DNA from 2 places in the Paenibacillus sp. FSL P2-0136 genome. Region 1 is predicted to be linked to the other one. Evidence: a T-box and tRNA genes for the amino acid it is inferred to sense, from the RefSeq annotation. Region 1 holds a T-box; the other holds one or more tRNA genes.
The links. A T-box is a leader RNA that pairs with one kind of tRNA and senses whether it is charged. The one in region 1 lies ahead of NYE26_RS15175 (alanine--tRNA ligase), so its partner is inferred to be a tRNA-Ala.
Positions count from the first base shown of each region.

Region 2: it has a tRNA-Ala gene. The T-box ahead of NYE26_RS15175 (alanine--tRNA ligase) is inferred to sense a tRNA for this amino acid. The anticodon was not compared.

Region 1 covers NZ_CP150244.1:3,639,173-3,655,128, forward strand. The annotation lists gene NYE26_RS15125 (SRPBCC family protein) at 1-421, shown strand, start outside; gene ltrA (group II intron reverse transcriptase/maturase) at 806-2,098, opposite strand; gene NYE26_RS15135 (VOC family protein) at 2,706-3,122, opposite strand; gene NYE26_RS15140 (HAMP domain-containing sensor histidine kinase) at 3,196-4,962, opposite strand; gene NYE26_RS15145 (response regulator transcription factor) at 4,959-5,684, opposite strand; gene NYE26_RS15150 (M23 family metallopeptidase) at 5,894-6,898, shown strand; gene NYE26_RS15155 (MBL fold metallo-hydrolase) at 6,976-7,653, shown strand; gene NYE26_RS15160 (GNAT family protein) at 7,674-8,237, opposite strand; gene lpdA (dihydrolipoyl dehydrogenase) at 8,271-9,647, opposite strand; gene NYE26_RS15170 (TetR/AcrR family transcriptional regulator) at 9,810-10,400, shown strand; T-box leader at 10,460-10,703, shown strand; gene NYE26_RS15175 (alanine--tRNA ligase) at 10,773-12,638, shown strand; gene NYE26_RS15180 (helix-turn-helix domain-containing protein) at 12,694-13,050, opposite strand; gene NYE26_RS15185 (ABC transporter permease) at 13,186-13,842, shown strand; gene NYE26_RS15190 (glycine betaine ABC transporter substrate-binding protein) at 13,853-14,758, shown strand; gene NYE26_RS15195 (ABC transporter ATP-binding protein) at 14,772-15,542, shown strand; gene NYE26_RS15200 (ABC transporter permease) at 15,539-15,956, shown strand, end outside.
Region 2 covers NZ_CP150244.1:6,509,824-6,525,779, forward strand. The annotation lists gene NYE26_RS27805 (protein arginine kinase) at 1-413, opposite strand, end outside; gene NYE26_RS27810 (UvrB/UvrC motif-containing protein) at 443-964, opposite strand; gene NYE26_RS27815 (CtsR family transcriptional regulator) at 995-1,456, opposite strand; gene NYE26_RS27820 (GNAT family N-acetyltransferase) at 1,819-2,991, opposite strand; rRNA gene rrf (5S ribosomal RNA) at 3,426-3,542, opposite strand; rRNA gene NYE26_RS27830 (23S ribosomal RNA) at 3,620-6,547, opposite strand; tRNA gene NYE26_RS27835 (tRNA-Ala) at 6,716-6,791, opposite strand; rRNA gene NYE26_RS27840 (16S ribosomal RNA) at 6,919-8,479, opposite strand; gene NYE26_RS27845 (MFS transporter) at 8,905-10,155, shown strand; gene NYE26_RS27850 (PBP1A family penicillin-binding protein) at 10,166-12,007, opposite strand; gene NYE26_RS27855 (hypothetical protein) at 12,004-12,633, opposite strand; gene NYE26_RS27860 (ATP-binding protein) at 12,737-13,843, opposite strand; gene NYE26_RS27865 (response regulator transcription factor) at 13,862-14,569, opposite strand; gene NYE26_RS27870 (molybdopterin-dependent oxidoreductase) at 14,752-15,956, shown strand, end outside.

The DNA of each region.
Region 1 (15,956 bases):
AGAGAATCAACCGACGAAAGTAACCGTACAAACTGTGGTACAAGCCCCTATCGAGAAGGTATGGCGCTACTGGACTGAGCCGGAGCACATCACGAAGTGGAATCAGGCCTCCGAGGACTGGCATGCGCCAAGAGCCGAGAACAATCTGCGGCCTGGCGGTACCTTTATGACACGGATGGAAGCGAAGGATGGCAGCATGGGCTTTGATTTTGGCGGCGTATACGATGTCGTGAATCAGCATGAGGTGATCAGCTACACCATAGAAGACGGAAGAAGAGTGGAGATTACGTTCGCCCGTCAAGGGAATGAGACGAAGATCATTCAAACATTCGATGCGGAAAACGCCAACCCCGTCGAGCTCCAGCAAGCAGGCTGGCAAGCGATCATGGACAATTTCAAATCCTATACTGAAAAAAACTGATTAGAACAAAATCACCCTAAGGGATGAACAAGATTACCTTCGCGCGGCCTGAATGTATGCTGTTTTTCATATACATTCAGGCCGCATGCCTACTTACGAGCCCAATGTATGTTGTTTTTCACATACATTCGGTCCATATGCCTGCTTGCGAGCACAATGTATGCTGTTTTTCACATACATTCGGTCCATATGCCTGCTTGCGAGCACAATGTATGCTGTTTTTCACATACATTGGTCCATATTCCGCTGTACCGACAATTGTATTCGGTTTAAAACACTAAACTAGAGTAAAGGGCTGGTACAACCCAGCCCCTCCTCATCAAACCGTACGTGAGGTTTTCCCTCATACGGCTTTCCGATGTTTGTCATTCATGGGCATGCAGATTACAATAGCGTTTTTAGTCCACACTTATTGGCCGTATACTTGACCTCCGGGAATGAACTCATCCATCTCCTCCGTTGTCTCTTCTTTGCATACCACCGGGTAAATCGCTGCAGAATATACCAATCCAGCTTCGCTAACCTCTTTTGGCTGTAGTTCGTGTAATAGTAATTTCTCCATCCCTGAATCTTTGGGTTGAGCCATTCCACGTGTTCCTCAAACGATTTCCAGCGCATGCCAGGCGGTGCTAATCGGTCTTTGACCACGCCTCGGATGCGTTCCTCTGCCTTCTTCGTTAGCCACTGCTGAGTGGTATAGTACACCTTCCCTTGAGAGGTTTCTGCTTTCGTTTTTCGGTGGTGCATTCCTAAGAAGTCGAAGCCTTCGTCTCCTGTCCACAGACCTACAATGCGGGTTTTGGTCGGATGCAGCGTGAGTTCTAGACGTTCCATAATGGTGCGGATGAGTTCATACGCATGTTCTGCATCCTTTTTGGTTTTACAGACCACAACGAAGTCGTCTGCATACCTCGTCAGTTCTCCCAGCCCACTTCCGTGTTTCTCCCATAACCGGTCAAAGTAGTTCAAATAGATATTCGCCAGCAGTGGCGAGATGACACCACCTTGGGGTGTCCCTAGATCGGAGCGCCGTACCTTTCCTTCTTCCATCACTCCCGCATGAAGCCACTTCCGTATAAGCTTCAAAATCCGTCTGTCATTGATACGCATCTGTACCAATTTCATGAGTTTCTCTTGATTGATATGGTCGAAGTAACCTTGGATATCGACGTCGACTACCCAATTTCCTTTGCGGTTGCAGGCTTTCCGGATTCGTTCCAGTGCTCCTTTTGCACCTCGCTTCGGGCGAAATCCGAAGGAGACTTCTTTAAAATCTGCTTCAAAGATGGGTTCAATCACCAGTTTGGTTGCCATCTGTAGGACTCGGTCTCGTACCGTAGGGATGCCTAGCGGTCTTGGCTTCCCATCTTTCTTCGGGATATAATGCCGCCGAACCGGCTGCGGATGGTAGCTGCCTTCTTTCAATTCTCGCTCACAGCTTTTGAGAAATCTCGTCACTCCTTGTTTCTCGATTTCAGCGAGCGTTACGGCATCCACTCCCGCAGCTCCCTTATTCGCTTTCACCCGTTTCCAGGCTTCGCATAGCACATCCCACCGGTAGACTTTGTCGTACAAGGCGTGGAATTTACGCTTGTTGTTCTCCTTGGCCGCATGACCTAGCTTTTCTTGGAGTTCTTGAACTTTTTCCTTGGGTGTCGTTAGCCGTTTGGCATTCACTCACTCGTACCTCCTCCAAAAGCGTAAACAAAGCAGGGCTCCTTCCCTCCCTAAGGTTATGTTGTCCTTAGGTTCTTCGGTACTATGAGCCCCTCGGACTCCCTTCCCACAGACGGTTCACTTCGTCTTCTGGACTTATAGAGCGCCTCTTTACGGGTTCCTAAAAAAAAATTCCGTGTGGGGGAGGGTCTCCCCAGTTCACTGCATTATCTTTCAATCCATGCCGTTCCCATTACGCCGGAGGATTCTTCACTGCTGTTCCAAGTTCTGCACAGTTTCCTTGGCCTTCGTCCATAATAGCGGGACTCGGCTCCCTCTGTTCCCCTTTGCAGGGCCTTTTTGACGACGCGGCAGGATTCACTTGATGTTGCGGCCTGAATTGTTGCTCGCCCGGTCTCTGACCGGTACTTTTGTCGATGCGCTTTTACACACAGATTTCGCCATGTGCAAGCATCCTAGCTACAAAGGTAGCTTGGTCCCTCCTTTGGTTGGACTTTCACCAACTAGATAATGCGTGCCTCTGGGCACGCCTATCAAAGAAGACGCCGGGGAAGATGCCCGGCGTCTTTCTTTTGCAGCCTTAGTACGAGTGTATTCGTCGTTAGCCTCAACCCTGTGCCGCATCCATGTTCATATAGTTAATCGCCCACAGATGGCCGTCCAAATCCACGAAGCCCCAATGATACATGAATCCATGATCTTCAGGCTCAGCGTGCAATTTCCCGCCTAAGGAGAGTGCGGTGTTCACGATTTCATCAACCTTGTCCCGGCTCTCGAATTCCAAAGCAATCGTCATCTGCGCATACTTGCCCGTATCGACGGCTTCCTTCTCCGTGAGTGTAAGAAAGAAGGCTTGATCGATCAGCATGACCTGCAGGTTGTCGCCGATCAAGAGGGCTACCGAAGTCTCGTTATCCGGATATTGCGGGTTGAGCTCAAAGCCAAGTCCAGTGAAGAACACTTTCGATTGGGCTACGTTTTTAACAGGCAGGTTGAGGCTCGTGAATGCGGACGTTAATGCCATTAGCAGAACACCTCTTCGTCATATATTTTCAAATATTTTCTTATGATTATACCACATTGGAACCTCTGGATTATTATGTTCCAGCCCTCGAACGGGCATCCCATATCAAACGTATTTCTGTCCCCTCTTCGGGATTCGATCGAACCTCAATTCGCCCTTGCATGGCCTCAATCAGCCCTCTGGTTACCGCCATACCCAGGCCTGAGCCGACATCGGGCGCCGCTGTGTCTGTACCGCGGTAGTATCGTTCGAACAGCTTCCACACCGTCTCCTGATCCATCCCGCGTCCATCATCCGCAAATTGAACGATGAAATCACCTGCCTCTTTACCTGGCTGCACCCTTACAATCAGCTTCGTGTCCGGCGGATTATGCAGCAGGGCATTAGCGGTCAGATTATCAACGATCCGTTCAAAGGAGGGAATGTGTACATAACCCTGTACCTCAACCGGGGCGGGATGGAACGTAATGCGGCCCACTCCAAAAGCCGGGTTCCGCTCAGCACGCTGTACCAAATCCTGCAGCAGAGCATTGATATCCGTTAGCTCAACAGGAGGCTGGTATCCGCCGCTGCGCAGACGATATGTCATGGCCAGGTCGCTTACCAGCCTGTCCATGTACATGGACTTGTCCACCATAATGCCCGCGAATTCGCGTACCTCTTCCGTAGTCCACTGGTATTTCTCTGCCTCCAGCATGTGTGCATAACCCTGGAGCGAGGATAGCGGTGTCTTCAGATCATGGGTAATTCCAGCAATCCATTCCTCCCGCAGAAAGTCGGTCTGTTTGCGGAGTTCTTTATCCTGCTTCAGGGTAGCGGATAACGTCTGGATGGAATGTAACACTTCCGTATATACCCGATAGTTTCGCCGCCATCTCCCGTTCTTCTTCTGGCTAAGCGGCCTGCCGCGGGGGCCGGCCGGCTCCTCATATTGTCCCCTTTCAAGCCGCTGCAGCCATTGCAGCATATGGAGCATCGGATAACCGAACAGGTTGGCATACCAGACAGCAAGCAGGATCAGCAAGCCGATAATAGATACCAGAAGCGCAATCAGGGCAGGTCCAAAAATAAACCCGAAGGGGTTCACGTTGCTACCCGCCGGATTGCCCGCAAGAGGAACACTAAGCATCCAGGTGGAATGGTTCTGCTCATCATAGCTGGTCACTGTGGTCATTCCATACCGGATGGGGTATCGTGTACGGAGAATCAGATCCTGGATGCTGTAGCTGTCCGGAATGCCTGCTGCGGGCTTGTTGAAAGAAGCCATCTCCTGTCCCTGTTCATCCAAAATCTGAAGATAGGCATCCGCTGCTCGAATGATTTCCTGCTGCCCGGAGGCCAGTTCAAGCTTGTTATTGGCATAACGGCCCCCGTTATATGCTTGCTCCAGCATGGTTACAGACTGGTTGTTCTCTCCATACAACAGGGTGAAATTAATGCCTTCTCTTTCGCGGATAAGCAGATATAGCCGGTAGGGAAAGGGCTTTTGTCCTTGCCAATAAGATATGAGTTCTCCAGGTTTATAGTGATTCGGCACATCGGAAGGGGTATGAAAAGCATCCAACACACGACCCTGCTCATCGAGAACCTGAAGCCAGCCGTTGTTTTCATCAATTCGCTTCAGCAACCCCGGATCATACTTAACACTACCGTCCGGCAAAATCTCTGCTGTACTGATTAGCTGGTCGAGTCCGACAGTGGCAAAATCTTCAACAAGGCTGGCCTCATTCAGCTGCTGAATGACCCAGTAAGCTATACTTCCGCCGATGATCAAGATTAGGACCACAGTACCCGCAAGCAGGCCAATGAACCGCGTCATCAATCTGCGTCTTACACTCATCGCCCATGCCCCATGTCGGACTGAATGAGCTTATACCCTAGCCCTCGAACGTTCACCAATAATTCAGGGTTGGAGGGATCAGCCTCAATACGCTCACGAATCCGGTGAATATGTACCATGACGGTGTTGTCATCCGAAATGGCCTCCGACCCCCAGACCCGCTCATACAATTCAGACTTGGTGAAGATACGATTGGGATGTTTGCAAAAGAATAGCAGCAGCTGGTATACCAGCGCAGGGCAGTTCACGGGTTGACCTTCGACTCTGAGTTCACCGGCTGGCTCCATAACCTGGAAGCGCCCATAGTCATAGATCCCTTCCCGTGGCAGTTTTTCCGCTTCCGTCTGTCTGGGCAAATATCGTCTCAGCAGGGATTTGATCCGTGCGACTACTTCCAGCGGGTTAAAGGGTTTAACGACATAATCGTCTCCGCCAACCGCAAAGCCGGTCAGCTTGTCATAATCGGTGGTTTTCGCAGTCAGAAAGAGAATAGGGGCATCTGTAATTTGACGCAGAAAAGGGCATATTTCCAGCCCGCTTCGGCCTGGTAGCATCACGTCCAACACGATGCAGTGATAGGTTTTCTTTTCACATGCAGCAATTGCGTCTTCACCGGTAGTGACCGTATCAATATCCAGGAATTGCTCCTTGAGCAATACCGTTCGGAGCATATGCAGAATCGCCTGTTCATCATCAACAAGCAAAATTGAAACTTCATCCATGGCGAAATAGAGCCTCCCAGCTTTTTATATAAGTATCATACCATTCTGAAACACTGTGCTGCTTGCCGGTAACCTTAACGGATGCTTAATTTTGGAGAGGTAGCCCGCCGCAAAGTTATGATAGTCGTAAGAGTAAGTTAGACGGCAGATAAGATTGATGTCGTACACTGGACTGTAAAGATATCGTTCAAACAAAGGAGTGCAGGGAAATGACTAGAGGATATTCGAAAAGCTGGAAGCTGCTTGCCGTAGTGCTTGGTACGTGTGTGATGCTGTCTGCGTGCGGCACTTCGGAAGCATCTGAACCACAAGAGCAATTACCGGTAGAACAGACAGCCGAGGAGGACGCAATGATTACACCAGACAATTTCATGGATACCTTAATGAAGGGATCGAAGGAGGACATCTACAAACAGATGAGTCCGGAGCTACAGGAAATCATATCGCTGGACGAATTCAAGACGACTGCCGATAGCTTTATGGAAGGCGTTGCTTCATGGGAGAAGGTTGCGGAGTTTAAAATGAACCATCTGGTTGAAAGCTCATGGAAGGATCAGACGGGGACCAAGGGGATTCAAGCCTCTTTTTCCGAAAATCACCAGATTGCGGGGCTGCTTATTCAGCCGCTTGAAACGCATGAAGCAACGGATAAGGCGCTGACCAAGACAGCATTCCAGTTTCCGATGAAGGGCGAATGGTTTGTGTTCTGGGGCGGGAATGATGTGTTATCCAACTATCATTATGCTCATGAAACCCAGCGTTACGCACTCGACATTATCCGCACACAGGATGCTTCAAGCTATCAAGGTGAGGGAACGGACAACGAGGACTATTATGCTTTTGGTGAGCCTCTTTATGCAGGCGCAGATGGCAAGGTGGTTGAAGTCAAAAATGACATCCCGGATAACACTCCGGGCGTGATGAACGCTGAAGCACCGGAAGGGAATGTCGTGGTCATTGATCATGGAAACGGGGAGCACAGCATCACAGCACATATCAAGAAAGGCAGTGTAGCCGTCAAAAAAGGGGATAACGTCCAGCAGGGAGATCTCATCGGACATCTCGGTAATTCAGGGAACTCCAGTGAAGCACACTTGCATTTTCAAGTATCGGACGGGCCCGATCTATTCACTTCCCGTTCGATTCAGATCCGCTGGGCAGATCAGAGTCAGAGCCTGACACGGGGGAATTCTTTTCACGGATTGCCCGAATAGAGAGTGTAAAAAGTGTTGACTTGCGGCTTCCTATAAGTAATATAATATACCTACTTATAGGAAAGGATGATGAAGGAATGTCCCTGTCTCAGCCGAATACCGGAATTAAAGCGATAGAGCTACAAATGGGATCTTTTATTGTATATCCAACACTGTTGTGGGATGAACGGAATCTTGTACTTGTGGATACTGGCATTCCCGGGCAATTTGAAAAGATACGTAAGTTACTTGAAGCAGAAGGTTTTGGACTAGATAAGCTGACGCATATCATCATTACGCATCAAGACAGCGATCACATTGGCAGTCTGCCGGAGCTTATTCAGGCAAGGGGGAACGAGGTGACGGTGCTCGCACATGAGGAGACTGTACCCTATTTGACGGGTGCCCTTCCGCTTATTAGAGGTACAACTTTTGCACCGTCCGTGCACGTTCATACAGCACTAAAGGATAGAGATATTCTGCCCCTGGCCGGCGGTATTCAAGTCGTCTTTACACCTGGACACACACCAGATCATATATCGCTATATCATATCCCAACTCAAACGTTAATTGCCGGCGATGCATTAAATTCAAAAGCTGGTAAGCTCCTGTCCTTTGACAACTATTACACGTTGGATCATCCGACTGCGTTGAAGTCGATTGCCAAACTGCTAGAGCTGGATATTAAAAAAGTGATCACATATCATGGTAACGAAGTTACACATAGAATCAAGGAAAGTCTCCAGAAAATAGTAAATACAACAACTTCTATTTGACCTGAAAGTTTCTTTTGAAATCAGTTTTGTTTGTTAAGCCACTCCGATCGCAGCATTGCATATTGAAATTCATCTACCCAAATGCCTTTGGACATGTAATTTTCGAGCAGGTGTCCTTCACGTCTCATGCCTAAACGCTCTAGCACTTGAATCGATTTTGTGTTCCTCACATCGGTAAAAGCGATCAGCTTATGTTTATTTAGTAAGCCAAACACATAGTCAATCAGGGCACGAAGCGCCTCATTCATGTATCCTTTTCCTTGATGCTCAGGTGCTAGAGTGAATCCTATCTCAACCATTCGGGGTTCATCTGCGAGTGTGTGAATGGCACAATCACCGATTAATTGATCTGACTCCGTTAGAGCAATTGCATATTGGAACCAAGTCCCGGGCTGATCCGGGGAATGTACTATTTGTCTGCTGATAAATGCTTCAGCTTCTTGAAGCGTATAATGATCCCAGGATTGAAAACGGGAAACCTCTGGATTCGTCCGGTATTGATAAAAAGAATGTACATCCTGCAAATCAAACTTTCGAATAACAAGCCGGTCGGAAACGCAATATACTTCGTTTGATTTCTCCATAAGTAAACCTCCTGCATCAATAATTTTCGTTTGTTACAATCTGCGGTGGGCTTGTTCTGCGGCCTCCATGATGATTTCGCCTAACGTTGGATGCGGATGAATGGTCATGGCCATATCTTCTACCGTTGCTCCCATCTCAATCGCAAGGGATAGCTCAGATATAAGAGTAGATGCTTCAGCGCCTACAATCTGTGCACCTAATACAAGACCAGACACAGCATGAGCAACGATTTTGACAAAGCCTTCGGTTTCTTTCAGAGCCAGCGCACGGCCATTAATAGAAAAAATAGATTTTCCAACGACAACAGGAATCGATTGTTGTTTACACGCCGTTTCGCTAAGACCAACGCTCGCAATCTCCGGGTGAGAGAACACAACCAGCGGAAGAGCTTTGTAGTCGATGACAGAGGGTTTACCCGCGATCGCTTCTGCTGCAATTTTTGCTTCATATGAAGCTTTATGAGCCAAGGCAGGGCCTTGAACAATATCTCCAATGGCATAGATATGCGGGATAGATGTTCTGCACTGCTTGTCAATCTCGATCAAGCCTTGTGGAGTAGGGGACAGACCTATATTTTCAAGACCCAAGGTTCCATCTGTGTTCGGTTTCCTGCCCACCGTAATTAACGCATATTCAGCTTGAACAACATGGTGTTGATCCTGACGCATATAATGTAGATTGATGTGACTCGTATATTGGTCTGCTCCTGTAACCTTAGCTTCCGTTAAGATGGTTATCCCGTCCTGCTTCAGTTGACGAACGACAGGTGCGACAAGCTCTGCTTCAAATCCGGGTAAAATCTGTTCACCGCCCTCAAGCATCGTAACTGTGGTTCCAAATCTCGCAAACATCTGACCCAGTTCCACGCCAATATAACCGCCGCCAACTACAACAAGGCTCTTAGGAATACCGGCCAGCGATAGCGCCTCAGTGGATGAAAGAATCCGTCCGCCGAAAGGAAGAGCGCTGATTTCAATCGGACGGGAACCGGTTGCCAGGATGAGATGTTTGAAGCCTATTCGGCGCTCATTCTGTTCAGCGTGATGAATTTCCACGGTATTCGCGTCTATCAAGCTGGCTTCTCCTTCGATAACTGTCACACCTGCTGTTTTAAGTAAAAACCGAACTCCTCCAGACTGCTTATCCACCACAGCTTGCTTAAACAACTGAGCCTCCTGAAAAGAAGAAGCTTCGTCAACAGTATACCAGTGTCTGCGCAAATGAATACGCTCCGCTTCAGCAATCAGCGCTTTGGAAGGAATACAGCCTACATGTGTACATACCCCTCCGATCTGGTGGCGCTCCACAATGACTGTTTTCATGCCCAGTTGTGACGAACGTAATGCGGCTACATAACCGCCAGGCCCCGATCCAATGACCAGGGTATCTACAGCTTCTAATGAGTTCATGATGAGTACCTCCAAAATAAAATATGATGATCATAATATATTATAATCATCATATTTTAAAAGAGTCAACACTTCATAATAAATTGACATCAAATAATATGATAATTATAATATTTTAAAAACATTCATAAATACAGACTTATACAAAAGGGAGAGAGCAGGATGCCTTATCCGAAAGGACACAAGCTCAAAGTTCGAAGCCATATTATTACCAGCGCAGCCAAAGCATTTCGCACCCACGGCGTGCGGAATATTAGTCTTCCCCATATCATGAAAGGTGCTGGACTGACGCACGGAGGATTTTACTCCCATTTTGCAAATAAAGATCAGCTTGTGATGGAGACCTGTCATTTCGCAATTAGTGACACCATCGACACACTTCAGAGAATTGCAGACCAAAATAAAAATGAAGATCAGACGCCGATTGAGGCCGTCATTGATTTTTACTTAAGCCCTCTGCATCGGGATCAGACGGAAGCCGGTTGTATCTTACCTGCTTTATCAGGAGAGGTTGCCCAGCTACCGGAAAATATTAGGCAAGCGTACACACAAGAGCTGCAACGTTTCATCGCGTTTATTACAAATATGGCTGGGATCGATCCCTCTAATGGTTATGCGTTGGTGAGCAGTATGGTGGGTACTGTGGCACTGGCAAGGGCAGTTAGTGATGAGAAGTTCAGTGATGCTTTATTACAGGCAGGTCTTGTGCAGATCAAACAAATGGTAAGCGCCGGCTCCAGGTTCCCCAGTTAGAACGGAATTGTTATTTGACGAAGCAAGCTGATTGTGCTAGCATAGCTTTAACTTAAAACGAAAAGGCTATGATGAGAAATAGTAACTATTAAGGATCTCACAGAGAGAAGATGGTTGGTGCGAATCTTCATTGATCTAATAGTGAAGCAGTCTCGGAGCTGTGGACCGAACAGAGGAATCTTAGTAGGCTTCAACGGAGTTCCACCGTTATTCAGGAAACAGTATCGGAGCAATCCCGTACTGATAGAGCGCAGAGCAATCTGAAGTTAGGTGGTAACACGGACATAATCGTTCGCCCTAAGTTGACAAGAAATATGTCAGCTTAGGGCTTTTTTGTTTTAAGCATAACTAATATTTAATGGAGGGTTTAGAATGACACCAGATGAGTTGAGACAATCCTATGTTGATTTTATGAAAAGAATAGGGGCTAGCCAAGTGCCTTCTTCTAGCTTGTTACCGGAAAATGATCCCTCAACGTTGTTTACAGGAAGCGGTATGCAGCCGATGGTTCCCTATTTATTGGGGGGAAAGCATCCGATCGGCAATGAGATTGCTAATATTCAGAAGTGCTTAAGGACAGTGGATATTGATGAAGTAGGGGATACGTCACATCTGACATTTTTTGAAATGATAGGCCGTTGGGAGTTCAAAGCTAATGAACATAACTATAAGCAAAAACAAATCGATGCCATTTGGCATTGGCATATCATCGAATTAGGAATTGATCCGGGCAGGCTGTATATCAGTGCTTTCGCAGGAAGTGATGAACTGAATATACCGAAAGATACGGAAGCCCTTGGGCTCTGGTCAGCAAAATTCAAATCCGTCGGGATAGAACCCATCATTGAAGATGATCCCTGGCAATATGGGGCATCCAGAGGCGGGAAAATATTCTTATACGATGAAAAAGAAAATTGGTGGAGCCGGGCCGGAAGTCCTCTCCATATGCCGGTTGGTGAACCGGGTGGACCCGATAGTGAAATGTTTTATGATCTTGACCCAAGCGGTGATCCACTGGATCATCCTGCTTCTGAAAGCGACAGATTCCTGGAAATTGGGAACAACGTATTTATGTGTTACACAAAAGGAGAGACCGGATTCGTAAAAATGCAAAATCCCAATCTGGATTATGGAGGCGGATTAGAAAGGGTGGCTACAGCCCTTAACGGGGACAAGGATATTTACAATACGGCTTTCTTCCTTAATCCCAAGAACAAGTTGATGGAGCTAAGCGGTAAATCCTATGCTGACGATCTAAAGTCCTTTAGAATCATACTGGATCATGTGAGAGCGGCTACGTTTCTCATTAATGACGGTGCAGAGCCGGCAAATAGTGATGCAGGGTATATAACAAGAAGGCTATTAAGAAGGGCCATCCGTGCGGGTAAAAAAATAGGGATACAAGGAAGCTTTGTGGGTCAGTTGTCTGAAGTTTATATCGATGAAGCAACAGCTTATGAAGATTTGATCCGCAATAAAAAGAAAGTAATTGAAATCGTAAATAAGGAAGAAAGTCTTTTCTATAGAACATTACAGCAAGGAGAATTTGAAATACAGAAACATCTGAAGAATAAGGGTAAAGTTACGGGGGCAGATGCCTTTTATTTTTACGAAACCTATGGATTTCCCTTGGAGTTGACAGAAGAGTATTTAACTGAAAGTGGATATAGCATGGAAGACAAGGCGTCTTATACAGAAGCGGCAAAGAAACATACTGAAATGAGCAGAACTGCTTCTGCAGGTAAATTTAAAGGTGGCTTAGCTGAACATTCCGCAGAAACAACCGCGCTGCACACGGTATCTCATTTGCTACTTGCGGGGTTAAGGGAAGTTCTAGGGGATCATGTTCACCAACAAGGAAGTAATATTACTTCAGAACGATTACGGTTTGACTTCAACCATGATGAAAAACTTACCCCCGAGCAAATAGCTAAGGTGGAGAAGTATGTGAATGATGCAATTTCATCGAAAGCAGTTACCTCTATTTCAGAGCTGCCTAAACTTGAAGCGAAAGAAAGTAATGTGGAAGGAAACTTTTGGGATAAATATCCGGATATCGTTAAGGTGTATACCATCCAAGATCACGAAGGGAAAGTGTGGAGCCGGGAAGTATGCGGAGGGCCTCATGTAGAAGATACTACAAACTTAGGAACGTTCCGTATTGTAAAAGAACAATCTTCTGCTGCTGGAGTCAGAAGGATTAAAGGAGTAATTAAAGATAAAGCAATTCGGATTTAATCCGAATTGCTTTTTTACTGCTAATAGAAATATTGCAGAGAGTATCAATCTGACATCATTCACTCTGATGAATATCGTTCGGAAGTTCATCATTGAGTTTCTGGTACCCGAGTCCCCATGTTTCCATAGAGAATATAATTGGCTTCAGTGAATTTCCTAAGTCACTTAAGCTGTATTCGACTCTCGGAGGGACTTCTGCAAAAACAGTACGAATGACAATTCCATCCTCTTCCATTGAGCGTAAATTTTCAGTGAGAACCTTTTGACTGATCTCCGGGATACTTTTACGAAGTTCTCCGAATCGTTGAGTTCCCTTCAAAAGATCCCTCATAACCAATAGCTTCCACTTGTTACCTATCAATCCAACTGTCGTTGCGACGGGACACAACGGCAACTCTTTTTTTGAAATCACTACATTATCGCCTCCAATAGTTACTAATAGGTTCCTATATAACAAAAAGGTGCCTACTTTCAAAACCAATACATTGCTTATATTATAATTCTGTCGATGAAAAATCAAATGAAAATGATGAAAGGGGGAGGGAGTTTGAGAGAAAGTTTATGGATGCAACTGAGTGACTATTTTTCGAATCATATGTCAACGTTCTTGAATTCTTGGAAAGAGCATTTAGAGATCAGTTTATTGGCATTGATGATTTCTACACTTATAGGAATGATCTTAGGTACCTTATCAACTAAATACAGTCGTTCCGAAAAATGGATCATCTCGTTATTTCAAACATTACGAATCATTCCCAGCCTAGCAATCTTACTTCTGTTGCTTCCTATCATGGGTACTGGAATTAGGCCAGCCCTTGTCGCTCTCATTATTTTAGGAATCCCTCCAATCTTAATGAATACAGTATCCGGATTACAAAGTGTGTCCATGTCTTTACTTGAATCTGCACAAGGTGTAGGGATGTCTGAACGACAAATCAGATGGAAAATCCAATTTCCAGTGGCTGGACCATTGATTTTGACAGGGATTAAAACCGCTGCGATTGAAATTATCGCCAGCGCTACCTTGGCTGCCAAAATTGGAGCTGGTGGATTAGGAGAGATCATTTTTACCGGTTTAGGACTCAATCGAACGGATTTACTTTTAATTGGTGCTATCTCAGTAGCGATTCTGGCTATTGGGATAGGCTTCATTTTAGATGTGTCTGAACGTGTATTGTTTAGATATAAATTCTTGCAAAGGTAGGTTCACGCAAATGAAAAAGAACATAAAGAAAAAATTAGTTTTAACCATTTCAATCACACTTGTTTTGTCCATAATGTTGAGCGCATGTGGTAATAAAACGAATAATCATGGATCGACAATTCGAATTGGTTCAAAAGACTTTACTGAGAATTTAATTGTCGGGGAGCTATATGCTTTGGCTTTGGAGAACGCGGGATACCAAGTAGAGCGTGTTCCTAATATTGCGGGTTCTATCATTCATTCATCGATTGTTAATAACGATATCGATATGTATCCAGAGTACACAGGTACTGGGTTGTTGGCCGTATTACAGATGGATTTGATGACAGATCCGGATGAAGTGTATACAACAGTCAAGGAAGAGTACAAAAAGCAATTCAATATCACATGGCTCGATTATTCAAAAGCAAATGATGGAGCGGGTCTCGTTATTCGAACGGAAGTATCACAAAGATTAGGGATCAAGACCATTACTGACCTGCAAAAACATGCCGGGGAGATTCGATTTGCTTCCCAAGGAGAGGTGGACCAGCGCGCTGACGGTATTCCAGCACTGGAGAAAGTGTATGGCAAACTCAATTGGAAATCATCCAAAGTATATGATAACAGTTTGAAATATGAAGTGCTTAGAAACAACGAGGCTGATGTTGCGCCCGCATATACCACTGAAGGTCAGTTGGTAAACAAAGACGAGTTTACTCTATTGGAAGATAACAAACAAGTATGGCCCCCTTATAACTTGGCGCCTGTTATCCGTGATAATGTGCTTTCAACGGATTCCGGCATCGCTGAAGTGATCAACAAGGTTAGCTCGGTATTGGATACAGACACCATAACCGCACTAAACGCGAAAGTGGACGTAGACAAAGAAGAATATGAAGATGTGGCCAAAGAATTTTATGCTTCCATTAAATAAGGATGGCGTTAACATGAATCCAACAGCAATCGAATTCCATGATGTGAGTAAAACATATTCAGATTCCAATGAATATGCAGTGGATCATGTGAACCTGTCGATAAGTGAAGGGGAGTTTATTACCATCCTCGGCTCCTCTGGATCAGGAAAAACAACTTTATTGAAGATGGTGAATCGGCTTAACGATCCTTCCCACGGAATTATTAAAATATTTGGGGAGGATATCGCTGGAGTTGATCCTGTAATACTTAGAAGGAAAATCGGCTATGTTATTCAGCAAGTAGGCTTGTTCCCCCACATCAATATTGAACAAAATATAGCTACCGTTCCTCGTCTTTTGAAATGGGACAAAAAGAAAATCGAAGATCGGGTACAAGAATTGTTAGCTTTGGTTGGGTTAGATTCAGAGAACTTCAAACGACGTTATCCTTCACAATTGTCCGGAGGGCAGCAACAGAGAATCGGTCTTGCGCGAGCATTGGCAACCGCTCCCAATATTATGCTGCTGGATGAACCCTTTGGGGCCTTGGACGCTATTACGCGCTTGAATCTCCAGGATGAACTCTTAAAGATTCATGGGGGAATGAAAAAAACCTTTTTGTTCGTGACTCATGATATTAATGAAGCATTCAAGCTAGGAACCAGAGTTGTGATTATGAATCAGGGTAAGGTTTGTCAATTCGATACCCCGAGAGAAATTATAACTCATCCTGCAGATGATTTTGTGTACTCACTCATTCAATCTTCGAAGGAGCAAGAACGCTTCTGGGGGAACTTAACATGATCAACTATGCCATTAAACATCCGGATAAGTTGGTACAAGCATTATTGGAGCATGTGGAGATCCTCATTCTGACCATGCTGCTCTCTGTGCTCATTGCCATCGTTTTAACCATCTTAGCTCTGGCCTCTGATAAGGTATCTAGATCACTCATTTACATGTTTTCAATTTTGTATTCTATTCCGAGCTTGGCTTTGTTTGCAATCATGATCCCTGTGACCGGATTGGGGAAAACGACAGCCATTACCGTGCTCATTGCTTATAACCAATATATCCTTCTACGTCAGTTCACTGCAGCTTTGAATCATGTTGAACCATCTGTTATTGAAGCTGCTACAGGGGTCGGTATGAGCCGATTTCAGATCTTACTTCAAGTTCAGGTACCCTTAGCAATCAAGCCTCTGTTTGCAGGCCTTC
Region 2 (15,956 bases), 2.9 Mb from region 1:
TCTCTGACCTGCAGCCCCGGGAACAGGCATTGAATGCGGAGATGATCCTCCTCATTGATCATAATGCTGACCGACTCGTCCTCATTAAGAATGACTGCCCCGCCCTTGGAATCATCCGCCAGTTTAGGACTGATGAGGTGCTTTTCCACCAGTACCTTTTTGTCCAGCTCACCCAGCTCATCCAGTCTCAACAGCTCGAAGCTGCCGAAGTCGGCCGAAGCTTCACCCTGAAATACGGGGGCAAGCTGCTCCAGCACCTCCTCCGACTGCTCTCTTGAAGCGAGCAGCGGGAACGGAAGATGCTCCAGATTACGGGCGATCCGCATACGGCTGCTGATGACAATCTCGGAATGGCTGCCGCCGCAGCGCATCCAGTCACTCAGTGCTTGTTCGGTAAACCGGAGACTTGACATGCCCGGATCCCTCCTATATATCAAAGACTTTACTCTTGTGGCATTTCTTTTTCAAGCTTGCGGATTCTGTCCCTCAGCTCAGCTGCGGTCTCGAACTCCTCCTGCACGATACTCTGCTGCAATTCCTGCTTCAGCTCATCAATCTGGCGCTTGCACATGATCTGTGCGCCCGCCCGTTTGGGAAGCTTGCCGACATGCGCTGTACTGCCATGCACCCGTCTGAAGAGCGGGTCGAGCGTACTGTCGAAATACTTATAGCAAGAGCTGCAGCCGAACCGTCCCAGCTTGCTGAACTGTGAATAGGTCATGCCGCAGTTTTCACAATGCAGACCCTGCACATTCTGTGCTGCTGTCTTGCTCTTGCCTGCGCCTTCCAGATCCAGAAGACCGGAAAGCAAGCTGTGGATAGAGAAGCCTCCCGCAGTTCCGGGAATCAGTTCACCCTTCTCCCGCGCACAGCTTTCGCAGATATGAAATTCCGTCTTCTCCCCGTTCACAATCTTCGTGAAGTGGAGTGTAGCCGGTTTGACGCCGCATTCCTGGCATAGCATGAGCGGTGTCCCTCCTTACCATTTGACAAATTATTTGCCCAATAAAGAGATTAGCATAGCCTTCATAAGCTTGGCACGAATCTCATCCCGGTACGGCAGATTAACCGTCAGGCATTCCCGGGAAACCGCAGACCGCATCAGACACGCTTCACGTTTGGAGAGGAAACGGGCCTCCTCCAGCTGATAAATCAGCCCTTCGGCAGAATTCTGATCAATATCATTCCCTATCGTGGAGTTCAGATGTGCGTATAAGGCCACATTCTGAGGCAGCTCATAGCGCTGAATCCGGATATATCCGCCGCCGCCGCGTTTGCTCTCCACCACATATCCCTTTTCCAATGTGAACCGTGTGCTGATGACGTAATTGATCTGTGACGGGACACAGGAGAACTGGTCCGCCAGATCATTGCGCTGAATTTCCACCGTACCTTCGGGACTTTCATGCAAAATATTCTTCAGATATTGTTCAATAATATCGGAGATATTACGCATCACTCATCCTCCAGTGTATAAGCATTGGTTAAATCTGTGCTGCGCCAACGCCTGCCGTCAGAGACATGCTCTTAAGAACTTAACCCGGGCAATGTAATAAGAATCGGCTGCAATAGCCTCTGCACTGCGCTTTTTCTCTAAATGTTACATTCCTGAGAACGATGATATCCGGCCTGCGTTGACTTTGACTTTCTTTGACTTTTTCATATTATAACATATTCTCGCTGAATGCCAAGGGGTTACTCTTATTTTCTACGTTTTGGCTGTATTGTATTCCGGTTGCCTGCTTCGTTCACTGAATGGAGGCGTTATGTATAGGACAGCTCTTCCCTTTCCAAGGGAAGAGGAAGAGCCGTTCTCTGTCAGAAAAAATCGAATAATGCCGTCTCGGCCTGCGGAATCAGCGCTTCAAGCCAAGCTGTCGCCTCAGCAGTCCCGGATAATTGTCCGTACTTTGCCGCCTGAAGCGGGCGCTTGTATCCCATCAGCAGCACAGTAAGCGTGCCGATACTGCATTCCAGGTCAGCCTCTGACCGCTCGCCCTGAATCCGGGTGAACGTCGCTGCCCCTTGCTCCGACACAGTCCACTGCCATAACCCGTTGTTCCATGATGCATGCTTATCTTCAATATAAAGCACCCGCTCCCGGTCACCCTCCGGCACATTGAAGATCATGTTCTCCACAAAAGCCTTAGCATTGACGATACGCGCCATGAAGTATGGATAATTCTCCTGCGCAATCCGCGGATCGGGAAGCAGGAAGGGCAGAATGTCGTCAGCCGGCACCAGCTTCAGCTGTGCAGCCGTAATCATGGAGTCGTGATTGGCCAGGAATGTCCACAAGCCCTGGCGGGCAAGCTCGTTCCCATAGATAAACTCATCGATGACCAGCTCCTGCTGCACTATTTTATACAGCACATAGCCCTCCGGTTCACCCTGCTCTGAATAAAACACACAGGAATGCGTAGCATCATCAAGCACACTTTCCTTCCACCAGGTCTCAGTGCGCTGGAGAGTCCCGTTATACCTCATGGCGAATTGGTCGTACAACTGCTGGAATACTGCAAGATCCGGGATATCGCGCTTCACGCTGCCCTTAATCTCCGTCTTGTGCGGGAACTTCCCTACCGGAAGAGTATACTTCTTATATTCACAGTAGATCTCCCATCCGAATTTACGGTAAAAGGGAATCAGGAACGGATGCAAAAAGGACAACGTCTGACCGGCTTCATTCATCGTCTCGAGCGCATGGGTCAGCAGATGGGCTACATAGCCCTGCCGGCGGTTCTCCGGCCAAGTGGCTACACCGGCGATGCCCCCCATAGAAATGGGCTTGCCTTGTATATATACCTGTAACGGAAGAAGCGTCAGCTTCGCACCTATGCTGTCTCCTTCAAAAATCGCCCAGGTTTGTTCCGGCTTGAAGTTCTCCCTGGCGCGTACTCTATCTTCTGCAGAAACCTTATACTTAAAAGCATATTCGGACAAGCTCAGGCTGTCCTCAAATTCTCCGGCACGTAATTGCCTGATTTCCATGCTGTTCCCCCCGTTACATTCCATAAATTAGCTCCAGATATTTGCTTAATAGAGAGTATAACAAGCCAAGCCGCCGGATGCTAATAAAGGCTGGCCACCAGTTGCAAAAAGAATAGTTATCCACAGCTTTTGCACAGCAAAGCAAAAAACCGGAAAGAGTTTCTTTCCGGCTGAAATGAGTTATCCCCGATTACATTTTATCTATCCACAATATTCACTTTTTATCCACAAAATCGGTGTATTACTTATGTTTTCGCTTGACTCATCCACAATATTGTGCGTGATCCCCCCATGATCCGGGGATCATTCTGTTCCTGTAAAGGTATCCACATGTGCGCAACTTTTCTGTACTTACTGAAATCTATCCACAGCTTTTCCACAGCCCTGCCCGCACGCAAAAAAACCACTGTCGATTGCTCAACAATGGCTCATGTGCTTGGCAACGTCCTACTCTCCCAGGACCCTTCGGTCCAAGTACCATCGGCGCTGGAGGGCTTAACGGTCGTGTTCGGGATGGGTACGTGTGGAACCCCTCCGCTATCGCCACCAAACGGGCATTTACAGCGTAAATGCTTCAGGAATTGATTCCTGAAAACTGAATCCGAAACGAATTTGTGTGTTAGTCTTTTTGGATAAGCCCTCGACCGATTAGTATTGGTCAGCTCCATGCATTGCTGCACTTCCACCTCCAACCTATCTACCTCGTCGTCTTCAAGGGGTCTTACATGTTGGGAAATCTCATCTTGAGGGGGGCTTCACGCTTAGATGCTTTCAGCGCTTATCCCGTCCGTACGTAGCTACTCAGCCATGCTCCTGGCGGAACAACTGATGCACCAGCGGTACGTCCATCCCGGTCCTCTCGTACTAAGGACAGCTCCTCTCAAATTTCCTGCGCCCACGACAGATAGGGACCGAACTGTCTCACGACGTTCTGAACCCAGCTCGCGTACCGCTTTAATGGGCGAACAGCCCAACCCTTGGGACCTACTTCAGCCCCAGGATGCGATGAGCCGACATCGAGGTGCCAAACCTCCCCGTCGATGTGGACTCTTGGGGGAGATAAGCCTGTTATCCCCAGGGTAGCTTTTATCCGTTGAGCGATGGCCCTTCCATGCGGTACCACCGGATCACTAAGTCCGACTTTCGTCCCTGCTCGACTTGTAGGTCTCGCAGTCAAGCTCCCTTATGCCTTTGCACTCTGCGAATGATTTCCAACCATTCTGAGGGAACCTTTGAACGCCTCCGTTACTCTTTAGGAGGCGACCGCCCCAGTCAAACTGCCCGCCTGACACGGTCCCCGTACCCGATAAGGGCACTAGGTTAGAACCTAGATACGATCAGGGTGGTATCCCAACGGCGCCTCCGCAGAAGCTTGCGCTCCTGCCTCACCGGCTCCCACCTATCCTGTACAGATCGTACCCAAATTCAATATCAAGCTGCAGTAAAGCTCCATGGGGTCTTTCCGTCTTGTCGCGGGTAACCTGCATCTTCACAGGTATTAAAATTTCACCGGATCTCTCGTTGAGACAGCGCCCAAGTCGTTACGCCATTCGTGCGGGTCAGAATTTACCTGACAAGGAATTTCGCTACCTTAGGACCGTTATAGTTACGGCCGCCGTTTACTGGGGCTTCGGTTCACAGCTTCGGGTTTAACCCCTAACCGCTCCCCTTAACCTTCCAGCACCGGGCAGGCGTCAGCCCGTATACTTCGCCTTACGGCTTCGCACAGACCTGTGTTTTTGCTAAACAGTCGCTTGGGCCTTTTCACTGCGGCCCCCTCGGGCTATTCACCCTACCGAGGCACCCCTTCTCCCGAAGTTACGGGGTCATTTTGCCGAGTTCCTTAACGAGAGTTCTTCCGCGCGCCTTAGAATTCTCTTCTCGCCTACCTGTGTCGGTTTGCGGTACGGGCACCTTCTCCTGGCTAGAGGCTTTTCTTGGCAGTGTGAGATCATGACCTTCGCTACTATAATTTTCGCTCCCCATCACAGCCCAGCCTTACGATGTGCGGATTTGCCTGCACACCAGCCTCACTGCTTAGACGGACATCCATCAGTCCGCGTCACTACCCTCCTGCGTCACCCCATCGCTCATAGCGGATTACGGTGGTACAGTAATTTCAAACTGTTGTCCTTCGACTACGCCTGTCGGCCTCGCCTTAGGTCCCGACTTACCCTGAGCGGACGAGCCTTCCTCAGGAAACCTTGGGCTTTCGGCGGATCAGATTCTCACTGATCTTTTCGTTACTCATACCGGCATTCTCACTTGTATGCTGTCCAGCGCTCCTTACGGTACACCTTCAACCCACATACAACGCTCCCCTACCCCAGATGCAAAGCATCTAGCCATAGCTTCGGTGGTGTGTTTAGCCCCGTTACATTTTCGGCGCAGAGTCACTCGACCAGTGAGCTATTACGCACTCTTTCAATGGTGGCTGCTTCTAAGCCAACATCCTGGTTGTCTGTGCAACTCCACATCCTTTCCCACTTAACACACACTTGGGGACCTTAGCTGATGGTCTGGGCTGTTTCCCTTTTGACAATGGATCTTAGCACTCACTGTCTGACTCCCGGCAAGAAGTAAATGGCATTCGGAGTTTGACTGAGCTTGGTAACCCTTGCGGGCCCCGCACCCAATCAGTGCTCTACCTCCACCACTCCATTCACCGAGGCTAGCCCTAAAGCTATTTCGGGGAGAACCAGCTATCTCCGAGTTCGATTGGAATTTCTCCGCTACCCCCACCTCATCCCCGCATTTTTCAACATGCGTGGGTTCGGGCCTCCAGTGCGTGTTACCGCACCTTCACCCTGGACAGGGGTAGATCACACGGTTTCGGGTCTACGTCCACATACTCAGTCGCCCTATTCAGACTCGCTTTCGCTGCGGCTCCGGCTTCTCACCTTAACCTTGCATGTTAAACGTAACTCGCCGGTTCATTCTACAAAAGGCACGCCATCACCCATAGAAAGGGCTCTGACTTTTTGTAAGCACACGGTTTCAGGTTCTATTTCACTCCCCTTCCGGGGTGCTTTTCACCTTTCCCTCACGGTACTGTTTCACTATCGGTCGCCAGGTAGTATTTAGCCTTAGCAGATGGTCCTGCTGGATTCATACGGGGTTTCACGTGCCCCGCACTACTCGGGATCCGTCTCGGAGAGAACACAGTTTAGGCTACAGGGCTTTTACCTCTATCGCGGGCCTTTCCAGACCTCTTCGCCTACCATATTCCTTTGTAACTCCATGTGAGACGTCCCACAACCCCAAGAGGCAAGCCCCTTGGTTTAGGCTGTTCCGCGTTCGCTCGCCGCTACTGACGGAATCACTATTGTTTTCTCTTCCTCAGGGTACTTAGATGTTTCAGTTCCCCTGGTCTGCCTCTGCGTATCCTATGTATTCAGATACGAGTAACTGCGAATTACCACAGCTGGGTTTCCCCATTCGGACACCCCCGGATCAAAGCTTGCTTACAGCTCCCCGAGGCAGTTTCGTTGTTCGCCACGTCCTTCGTCGGCTCCTGGCGCCTAGGCATCCTCCGTGTGCTCTTAGTAGCTTAACCAATGCGTTTTCCCTAAGGAAAACCGCTTAGCATCGCCATTAATTCAAAACTTGTTTACACAAGTTCAGCTTAAAGGAATGTTCTAAAACGCAAATTCGTTTCGGTATCCAGTTTTCAAGGATCAAGTTGTATCTAGTATTTCAGACATAACAAATAGATGAAGTTTGTTGGTGGAGCCAAGCGGGATCGAACCGCTGACCTCCTGCTTGCAAGGCAGGCGCTCTCCCAGCTGAGCTATGGCCCCGCAAATTCCATCAAAACCGAACAAATGGAAACGCTCAAGGCTTTACGAAGTAAAGCCTGCTTCAGGAAGTAAGCTTCCTGAAGACTTTTATTTGAATGTCTTCGTTGCAGAAGACGATTCTCCATAGAAAGGAGGTGATCCAGCCGCACCTTCCGATACGGCTACCTTGTTACGACTTCACCCCAATCATCTACCCCACCTTCGGCGGCTGGCTCCCTTGCGGGTTACCCCACCGACTTCGGGTGTTGTAAACTCTCGTGGTGTGACGGGCGGTGTGTACAAGACCCGGGAACGTATTCACCGCGGCATGCTGATCCGCGATTACTAGCAATTCCGACTTCATGCAGGCGAGTTGCAGCCTGCAATCCGAACTGAGACCGGCTTTGCTGGGATTGGCTCCACCTCGCGGCTTCGCTTCCCGTTGTACCGGCCATTGTAGTACGTGTGTAGCCCAGGTCATAAGGGGCATGATGATTTGACGTCATCCCCACCTTCCTCCGGTTTGTCACCGGCAGTCACTCTAGAGTGCCCAGCTTCACCTGCTGGCAACTAAAGTCAAGGGTTGCGCTCGTTGCGGGACTTAACCCAACATCTCACGACACGAGCTGACGACAACCATGCACCACCTGTCTCAACTTTCCCCGAAGGGCACCTGATGCATCTCTGCTTCGTTAGTTGGATGTCAAGACCTGGTAAGGTTCTTCGCGTTGCTTCGAATTAAACCACATACTCCACTGCTTGTGCGGGTCCCCGTCAATTCCTTTGAGTTTCAGTCTTGCGACCGTACTCCCCAGGCGGAGTGCTTACTGTGTTAACTTCGGCACCAAGGGTATCGAAACCCCTAACACCTAGCACTCATCGTTTACGGCGTGGACTACCAGGGTATCTAATCCTGTTTGCTCCCCACGCTTTCGCGCCTCAGCGTCAGTTACAGCCCAGAAAGTCGCCTTCGCCACTGGTGTTCCTCCACATATCTACGCATTTCACCGCTACACGTGGAATTCCACTTTCCTCTTCTGTACTCAAGTCACCCAGTTTCCAGTGCGACCTCAGGTTGAGCCCAAGGTTTAAACACCAGACTTAAATAACCGCCTGCGCGCGCTTTACGCCCAATAATTCCGGACAACGCTTGCCCCCTACGTATTACCGCGGCTGCTGGCACGTAGTTAGCCGGGGCTTTCTTCTCAGGTACCGTCACTCCGGTAGCAGTTACTCTACCGGACGTTCTTCCCTGGCAACAGAGCTTTACGATCCGAAAACCTTCATCACTCACGCGGCATTGCTCCGTCAGGCTTGCGCCCATTGCGGAAGATTCCCTACTGCTGCCTCCCGTAGGAGTCTGGGCCGTGTCTCAGTCCCAGTGTGGCCGTTCACCCTCTCAGGTCGGCTACGCATCGTCGCCTTGGTGGGCCGTTACCCCACCAACTAGCTAATGCGCCGCAGGCCCATCCCCAAGCAGCAGATTGCTCCGCCTTTCATTCTTCTCTCAGGAGAAAAAAGAAATTATCCGGTATTAGCTACCGTTTCCGGTAGTTATCCCAGGCTTGAGGGCAGGTTGCCTACGTGTTACTCACCCGTCCGCCGCTAAGTCTGAAAGGAAGCAAGCTTCCTCTCAAACTCCGCTCGACTTGCATGTATTAGGCATGCCGCCAGCGTTCGTCCTGAGCCAGGATCAAACTCTCCAAATTGGTATTTAGAAAGAGCGATTGCTCATTTTGAAACTGACGATTCATTGAATGAATCTTGTAAAAATTAAAGCGTTCCATTTGTTCAGTTTTCAAAGAACTTGCTCCGTGCATTTCAACGTTATGTCTCTTGCACAGGAATTAGATCATATCATTTTATTGCGTTTGTTGTCAACTTATTTTTCTTTCGCCGCTCAATTCAGCGTCGATGTCTCATAAGCACAAGAGATAATATATCACGCGTTCCAAACGTTTGCAAGTCTTTTTTTACAATAGGATTAAGCATTGCTTTTTTTGAGTTAATAATGAATAGTTCACCGCAGCCCTGCACAAATTGATTCCCATAATACTTCATTTGTCGCTACAATAGGATTTATCTTCGTATCCATAGATAACTTACTTATTAACTGTTCCTGAAAGGAGTTCAAATGTCCAACAAGACCCTGCCTCAAGCTCCACCCGGCTCTTTGGGTGAATCACGCAATCTGCAGCAGGCTACCATCTACCGTATTTTGCTTGCTGTCAGCTTTGTTCATTTATTCAACGATTCCATTCAGGCATTAATTCCGGCGATGTTCCCTGTACTAAAGGATAACCTGGTGCTCTCTTATGCCCAGATCGGCTGGATTGCGTTCGCGCTGAATATCACCTCTTCGGTGATTCAGCCTATTATCGGCTTCGCCGCTGACCGGAAGCCGCGTCCGATCCTGCTCCCGCTGGGGATGTGCTGTACCTTTGCCGGGGTCTTCCTGCTCGCTTTTGCCGGTAATTATGTATTAGTGATTGTGTCCGTAATGCTTGTGGGCTTCGGATCAGCTGCGTTCCATCCGGAAGGCATGCGCGTGGCTCATATGGCTGCCGGTCAGCGCAAGGGGCTGTCGCAATCCATATTTCAGGTGGGCGGCAACGCCGGCCAGGCCTTGGGTCCTCTATTAATGAAGTGGGTATTCATTCCCTTCGGTCAGATGGGTGCTCTCGGCTTCACCGTTATCGCCGCTGCCGGAGTCGCCATCCAGGCCTATGTGGCCCGCTGGTACCGAGAGATGCTGGATGCCGGATACACCTTCCGCAAAAAGTCAGCGTCACGCTCTATCGACCCTGCCCGCAGCAAACGTATTCTGATTACAACGGTTATTCTGGTCTTCATCGTATTCGTGCGATCCTGGTACGGCGCCTCCATCGGCGGGTATTACGCCTTCTATTTGATGGACAAATACGGGATGACGCTGGATAAGGCACAGATCTATATCTTCATCTATCTCGCTGCCGGCGCTGTGGGCACCTTCTTCGGCGGACCGCTGGCAGACCGCTTCGGCCGACGCAATCTCATCCTGGTGTCGATGATCGGGACGGTGCCGTTTGCGCTGGCCCTGCCTTTTGTGAATCAGTTCTGGGCGGCCGTGCTGCTGATCATCTCCGGGTTCATTCTACTATCCAGCTTCTCCGTCACTGTGATCTACGCGCAGATGCTGTATCCGGGCAATATCGGTACGGTCTCGGGTCTGATTACCGGCCTTGCGTTCGGGCTTGGCGGAATTGGCTCTGTCGTAATTGGGCATCTGATCGATACGATCGGAATCGCCACGGTGTTCGTGGCCTGCGGATTCCTTCCGCTGCTCGGCCTGCTGGCCCTGCTGCTGCCCGGTGACAAGAAGCTGGAGGAATGGGCGGCGGAATAAGCAAATCTATTCATAGCATGGAGAGAACCTTGGAGAACATAGCAGCTGCAAGCCCGCTGCCGGCAGTCATGTAGTTGTCGGGATCAGAGCGGTCGAAACCCATCCATACCGCCGCTGTCCATCTAGGGGTATAGCCTACAAACCATAAGTCCCGGTTGGCCTTGCCGGGGACTCCCGGCAGGTCCAGCTGCGTGGTTCCTGTCTTACCGGCCACCGTAACGTTCATTTGCGCCCGTTTGCCCGTCCCTTCATTCACCGCCTGACGGAGCATCGCTGTCATATCCGCTGCGGTACGTTCCGAAATGGCCTGCTGCGGCGCAGCGACATGTGAATACACCACCTGATTCTGCGAATTCCTGATACTACGCACCAGATACGCCTTGTTAAGAATGCCTCCATTTGCAAAGACGGTGTAGGCTTGAGCCATCGTGAGCGGAGAAACCCCGCTATGCAGACCTCCAAGGGCAATAGCCAGATGGTTGTCTTCTGCATCGAGTTCCATTCCCAGCCTGGCTGCAAACCCACGGGCATAGCTGACCCCCACCTGCTTCAGCAGCCATACCGCTGGGGCATTAATGGACTGCTGCAGGGCAACCCTCATGCTCACCTGCCCACGATATACACCGTTCAGATTAGCCGGACTGTAGCTGCCATAGGTTGTTTTAATATCAGGCAGGAGACTGTCCGGCGTATATTTCCCGCTCTCCAGCGCCGGTCCATAATCTATAATGGGCTTGAGCGCGGAGCCTGGCTGCCGGGAAGGAGTTACGGCTCTGTTCAGACCGCCTGTACGCGGGCTTCGCCCGCCCAACAGTGCGGCCACTTCACCGGTCCGCTGGTCCATGATGACCATGGCTGCTTCTGCTCTCTGGTTTTTGCCATCCGGCGGAAATGCCTCTTCCTGTGAGAAGGCCCGCTCCATAGCCCGCTGCGCCTCAATATTCATGCCCGTCACCAGTGTATAACCGCCTGTGCTTAGCTCCTTTTGCGATAATCCTGTCTGCCGCATCGCTTCCTGAATTGCCGCATCCATATAGGACGCCCCGACAATCTCAGTCTTATCCTTAATCGGAGGTACGTAGGTGCTCTTCATTGCTGCCGTCATCTGCTCGGTTGTTATCAGCTTGTGCTGCTGCATAATCCGCAGGACCAGATCCCGTCTGCCTGTTGACAATTCAATGTTGTCTGCCGGGTTATAGATGGAAGGCCCTTTGGGAATAGCCGCCAGTGTCGCGATCTGTCCAATCTCCAACTGCTCCAGATCAGTTATACCAAAATAACGCTCCGCTGCAGATTTCACCCCATATTGCCCTTGCCCCATATAAATTTGATTAAGATACAGCTGCAAAATCTCATCCTTCGATAACTGCTTCTCCAGCGCCAACGCTATTGAGGCCTCGTTCAGCTTACGCAGCAGATTCTGCCCCCGGTTCAGATACAACCCCCTTGCCAGCTGCTGAGTGATGCTGCTTCCACCCTCCGATACCCCCATACGTAAGGTATTGTTGACTAATGCGCGGGCTATTCCCTGGTAGTCCAGACCCTTATGACTGTAAAAGCGGCGGTCCTCAACAGCAATGAAAGTATCGATGAGCAGCTGCGGCATCTCTCCAAGTCCTGCTTTGATTCGGTAGCCTGTCTCAGGTAGCGGTATTCTCCGCAACATTGTTCCGTCAGAGGCCATAATGACACTTGATTCCGGTAAAATCATTTTCTCCGGATAACGATCCAGCATCAGCTTTCCATAATGACTCATATAAATAATTCCTGCTAGCATGAGAATAGCAAGGATGACTGTCAGATCAAAAACGGCATAGCAAATACGCAGCAGCGATCTCCGTCCTGTTCTCATACCTGCCGAGTCCAATGCTCCAGAAGCTTTTCCATTCCCAATGCCTCCTGCTTAGCCATCGCCAGCTGCTGCAGAACTGCAGCAGGGATATTACAGACCTCTTCCTCTGACTCCGCCACTGTCAGTTCCAGCATGCGGATCAACGCCCGTGTCCGCAAAATAAGCGCCATGAATTCTTGTGCATCCGGCTCCGGCATTAGTATTTGCGGTGCAGGGGCCGCTGCTGGCCGCAATCCGGCCTGATGAATCCGGCGCAGACTGGCAGCCAACCGTCTGAATTCCCCACCCGATTGCACCTCAAGGTCCGCAAGCTCACAGGCGCCGTGAACCGCCAGTTGTTCCGCGGCGCGCAGCAGCGCGGTAGTATCGTTGGCTGCTTTTTGTGAACGGAGCAGGAACAGCCCTGCACATACAACGGTGAACATCATGACAGCCGCCGGTCTTGCGCCGATATGATTGATGATCCAATGCATGAAACGGACAAACAGCGCAGCCGATTCCGGCGTATACCAGGAGTAGAACATAGTAAAAATCCCCCGCATAAGCAGCAACAGCCCTGCACTAAGCAGAACGCTACCGCAGAATATGTAGAGGTAAAGTGTGCGGATCGTGTGTATTTTTGACATCAGCCAACTTCTCCTGCCTCCCCGGGTCTCATCCCATAGCCCAAGGATATCGGCTAAATCTTAAGAAACACCATTGCCATTTCTTAAGAAATACTGAAGATTGTCAGGAGGATACCGGAAACCGGGTAACAAAGTCAGTCCGGGATCTGGTGCTGTGAGCCGTAATCTCCCCATGGTGCCTTTCCACAATTCCCTTGGCAATCGCCAGACCCAATCCCGAGCCCCCGGTAACCTGCGATCTGGAGCGCTCCGCCCGGTAGAACCGCTCAAAAATATGTGGAAGATCCCCCTCCGCAATCATCTCGCCGAAATTGCTGATCCGCACAACTGCATCGTTACCTTCACAGCTGAGTCCAATCTCAAGCCTTCTTCCATCCTTCCCGTACCGGATCGCATTGGCAATCAGATTCTCATAAGCACGCACCAATTCGTAAGGTGCCGCTTCAATCCACAGCGATTCGGTATCATCCTGCAGTTCATAAGTCATGCCTGCACGGGTCAGTGCCGGAACCGATTCCTCCGCAAGCTGGCGCATAAATGCCTTGAGATCGAGCCGTTCCAGCACTAGCGGCAGTCTGCTGCTGTTAACCCGCGTGTATTCAAACAAGTCGTCAATCAGCTTGCGCAGCACCAATGACTTCTGATAGGCAATCCCTACATAGTAACGTATCTCCGCCTCTTCCCGGCAGCGGTCCTGCTCAATATACTCCAAGAAGCCAAGCACCGAGGTCAACGGAGTGCGGAGATCATGCGATACACCGGTAATTAGCTCGTTTTTGGACTCGACAGCCTTGCGTTCTTCCAGCAGCGAATGCTGTAGCCGCTCAGACATAATGTTGATGTTCTCCGCAAGTACCCCCAGCTCGTCCGACGTTCGGACCTCAATCCGGTGCGATTCATCAAGCTTCGTGATCTGCTGGATACCGGTGGTGATCTCTTCGAGGTACGAGACGATTTTACGCGTATAGATGAAAAAGAAGATCAGGAAGCTGGCAATCCCGACAGCGGTCATCAGCGGCGCTGAACCGATATGGTTGATCATCCATTTCAGAGTACGCGAATACAGTGCGGAGGGCTGCGCCGGCTGCAGATAAATTAAAGAGTTAACCAGCCGATAGCCCGCCAAAAGCAGAGCTGCCCCCGACAAAATACTCAGCACAAAGGCCCAGATAAACTTCCAGCGGATGGTGCTTATATATTTGGTGTTCACTACAGTTCCCCTCAGCTTTCAGGATGGATGATCCAGTTTGTAGCCAATGCCCCATACGGTCTGCACATAACGGGGCTGCTTTGCGTCCAGCTCGATTTTGTCGCGGATATTGCGGACATGCACCATCACGGTGTTGCCACCATCCAGAAAAGGCTCATTCCACACTTTCAGATAAATCTGCTCCATACTGAGCACCTGTCCCTGATGCCGCGCCAGAAGTTCCAGGATAGAAAACTCGCGGGGTGTCAGCTTCACCTTGCGATTGTCCACACTTACCTCATGCCGAAGTGTATCTATCAGCAAATCTTCAAAGATCAGTTCGTGCTCATTCGTTCTGGCAGAAGTGTCCCGATTCAATTTATGGTAACGGCGCAGCTGCGATTTGGCCCGCGCCACCAGTTCCAGCGGATTAAACGGCTTGCCCACATAATCGTCTGCACCGATGCTGAGTCCAAGGATTTTGTCCATATCGGCATTCTTGGCGGAGAGCATAATAATCGGCATGTTGCGTTCTTCACGAATCTTCATGCAGGCGGCAATCCCATCCATGTGTGGCATCATCACATCGAGTATAATGAGATCCACCTCTTCCTTGCCAAGGCATTCAAGCGCCTCCCTTCCGTCAAATGCCTTAAGCAGCCGGTACCCCTCATTGCGAAAATAGATATCCAGCAGTTCCACAATCTCCACTTCATCATCCACCAGCAGTATCGTTTCTTGGTTCACGGGCATTTAATCCTTTCCTTAGCTCTTTCCATTAGTCTATAAGAAAAAGTTCAGGGAAGGCAACCATACGGTCGGGCTTGATCGGGGTAATATTATTCAGCAGTGTTTTTTTGCGGTACAATTAGTTAAAACTTAAATTAATATGATATTGGACACTTATTCATCAACGGGAGGGACTGCAGGTGAAAAAAATATTGACCGGCATCCGTAAAGGATACGGAAAGAAGCTCGTCTCGATTCACTTGTGGAATGCCTGGCTGGTCTTAATTCTTGCCCTTAGCGGTCTGATGCTGGTAGGCGGCTTCTGGAGAGAGCTGCTGGGTGAGGGCAGAGTGTGGCTGAAATGGGGCCATATCATGTTCGGTCTGGCGCTGTTGATCCCTGTGGTCTATTATCTGCTCCTGGCGGCGAAGCACTGGAAGCGGCTCAAGGGTAAACCTGCGCAAAAAGCCAACGTCCTCTTCGTGCTGACGCTTTTGATCGGCTGGCTGATCTCAGGGGTTGTGCTCTGGCAGTTCAGACTTACCGGGCCGAGAGCAGCGAATACTGCGTTATTCATTCATGATCTGCTGACCTGGGTCGGCCTGCCAGTCATCATCTATCACTCCATTACACGGGTGAAGTGGCTGAAGGAGCCCAAGAAGCGCACGATTGTGGCAGAAACTGTACCTGTTGAAGAGGCCTCTTCTCCCGCAGGACGGACTCGGCCTGCGGCTCCTTCTGAAGCCCAGCCTATGTATTCACGCCGTGGGTTCATTAAGGTTGCGGTAGGCGCAGGGCTTGCTGTCACGCTCGGCCCAACTTTTGTCCGCTGGATCGGTAAATCCCTGCAGTTTCCCGGCACAGCCGACTATGCGGCAAGCAATGCCAATGCATTGGTTCCCGATCCTATTCCGCTGGCGGAATCTGCACCTCCTATCGGCGGGGGAGCCGAGGGCAGCTTTCGCGTATATACGGTCACGGCCATTCCCGCGTTCGACAACTCCAACTGGTCTTTTACCATTGATGGCCTGGTGGATAAGAAGCTGAACTGGAACTGGGAAGAGTTCGTCAAGCTGCAGCGCGAGGTGCAGGTCAGTGATTTTCACTGCGTGACCGGCTGGTCTGTGTACAAAAATACATGGGAGGGCCTCCCCCTCTCGAAGCTGCTAGATATGGCCGGTGTGCAGCCTGGGGCCGTCATGGTCAAGTTCTACTCGGGAGACGGTGTCTATACGGACTCACTCACTCTGGATCAGGCGAGGATGGACGATATCATGGTGGCTGTGATGCACGATGGCAAACCTATCCCCAATCAGCTCGGCGGGCCGGTTCGTCTCGTTACTCCGCAAATGTATGCCTATAAATCAGTCAAATGGCTGAACCGCATTGAGTTAATCAATGAAGA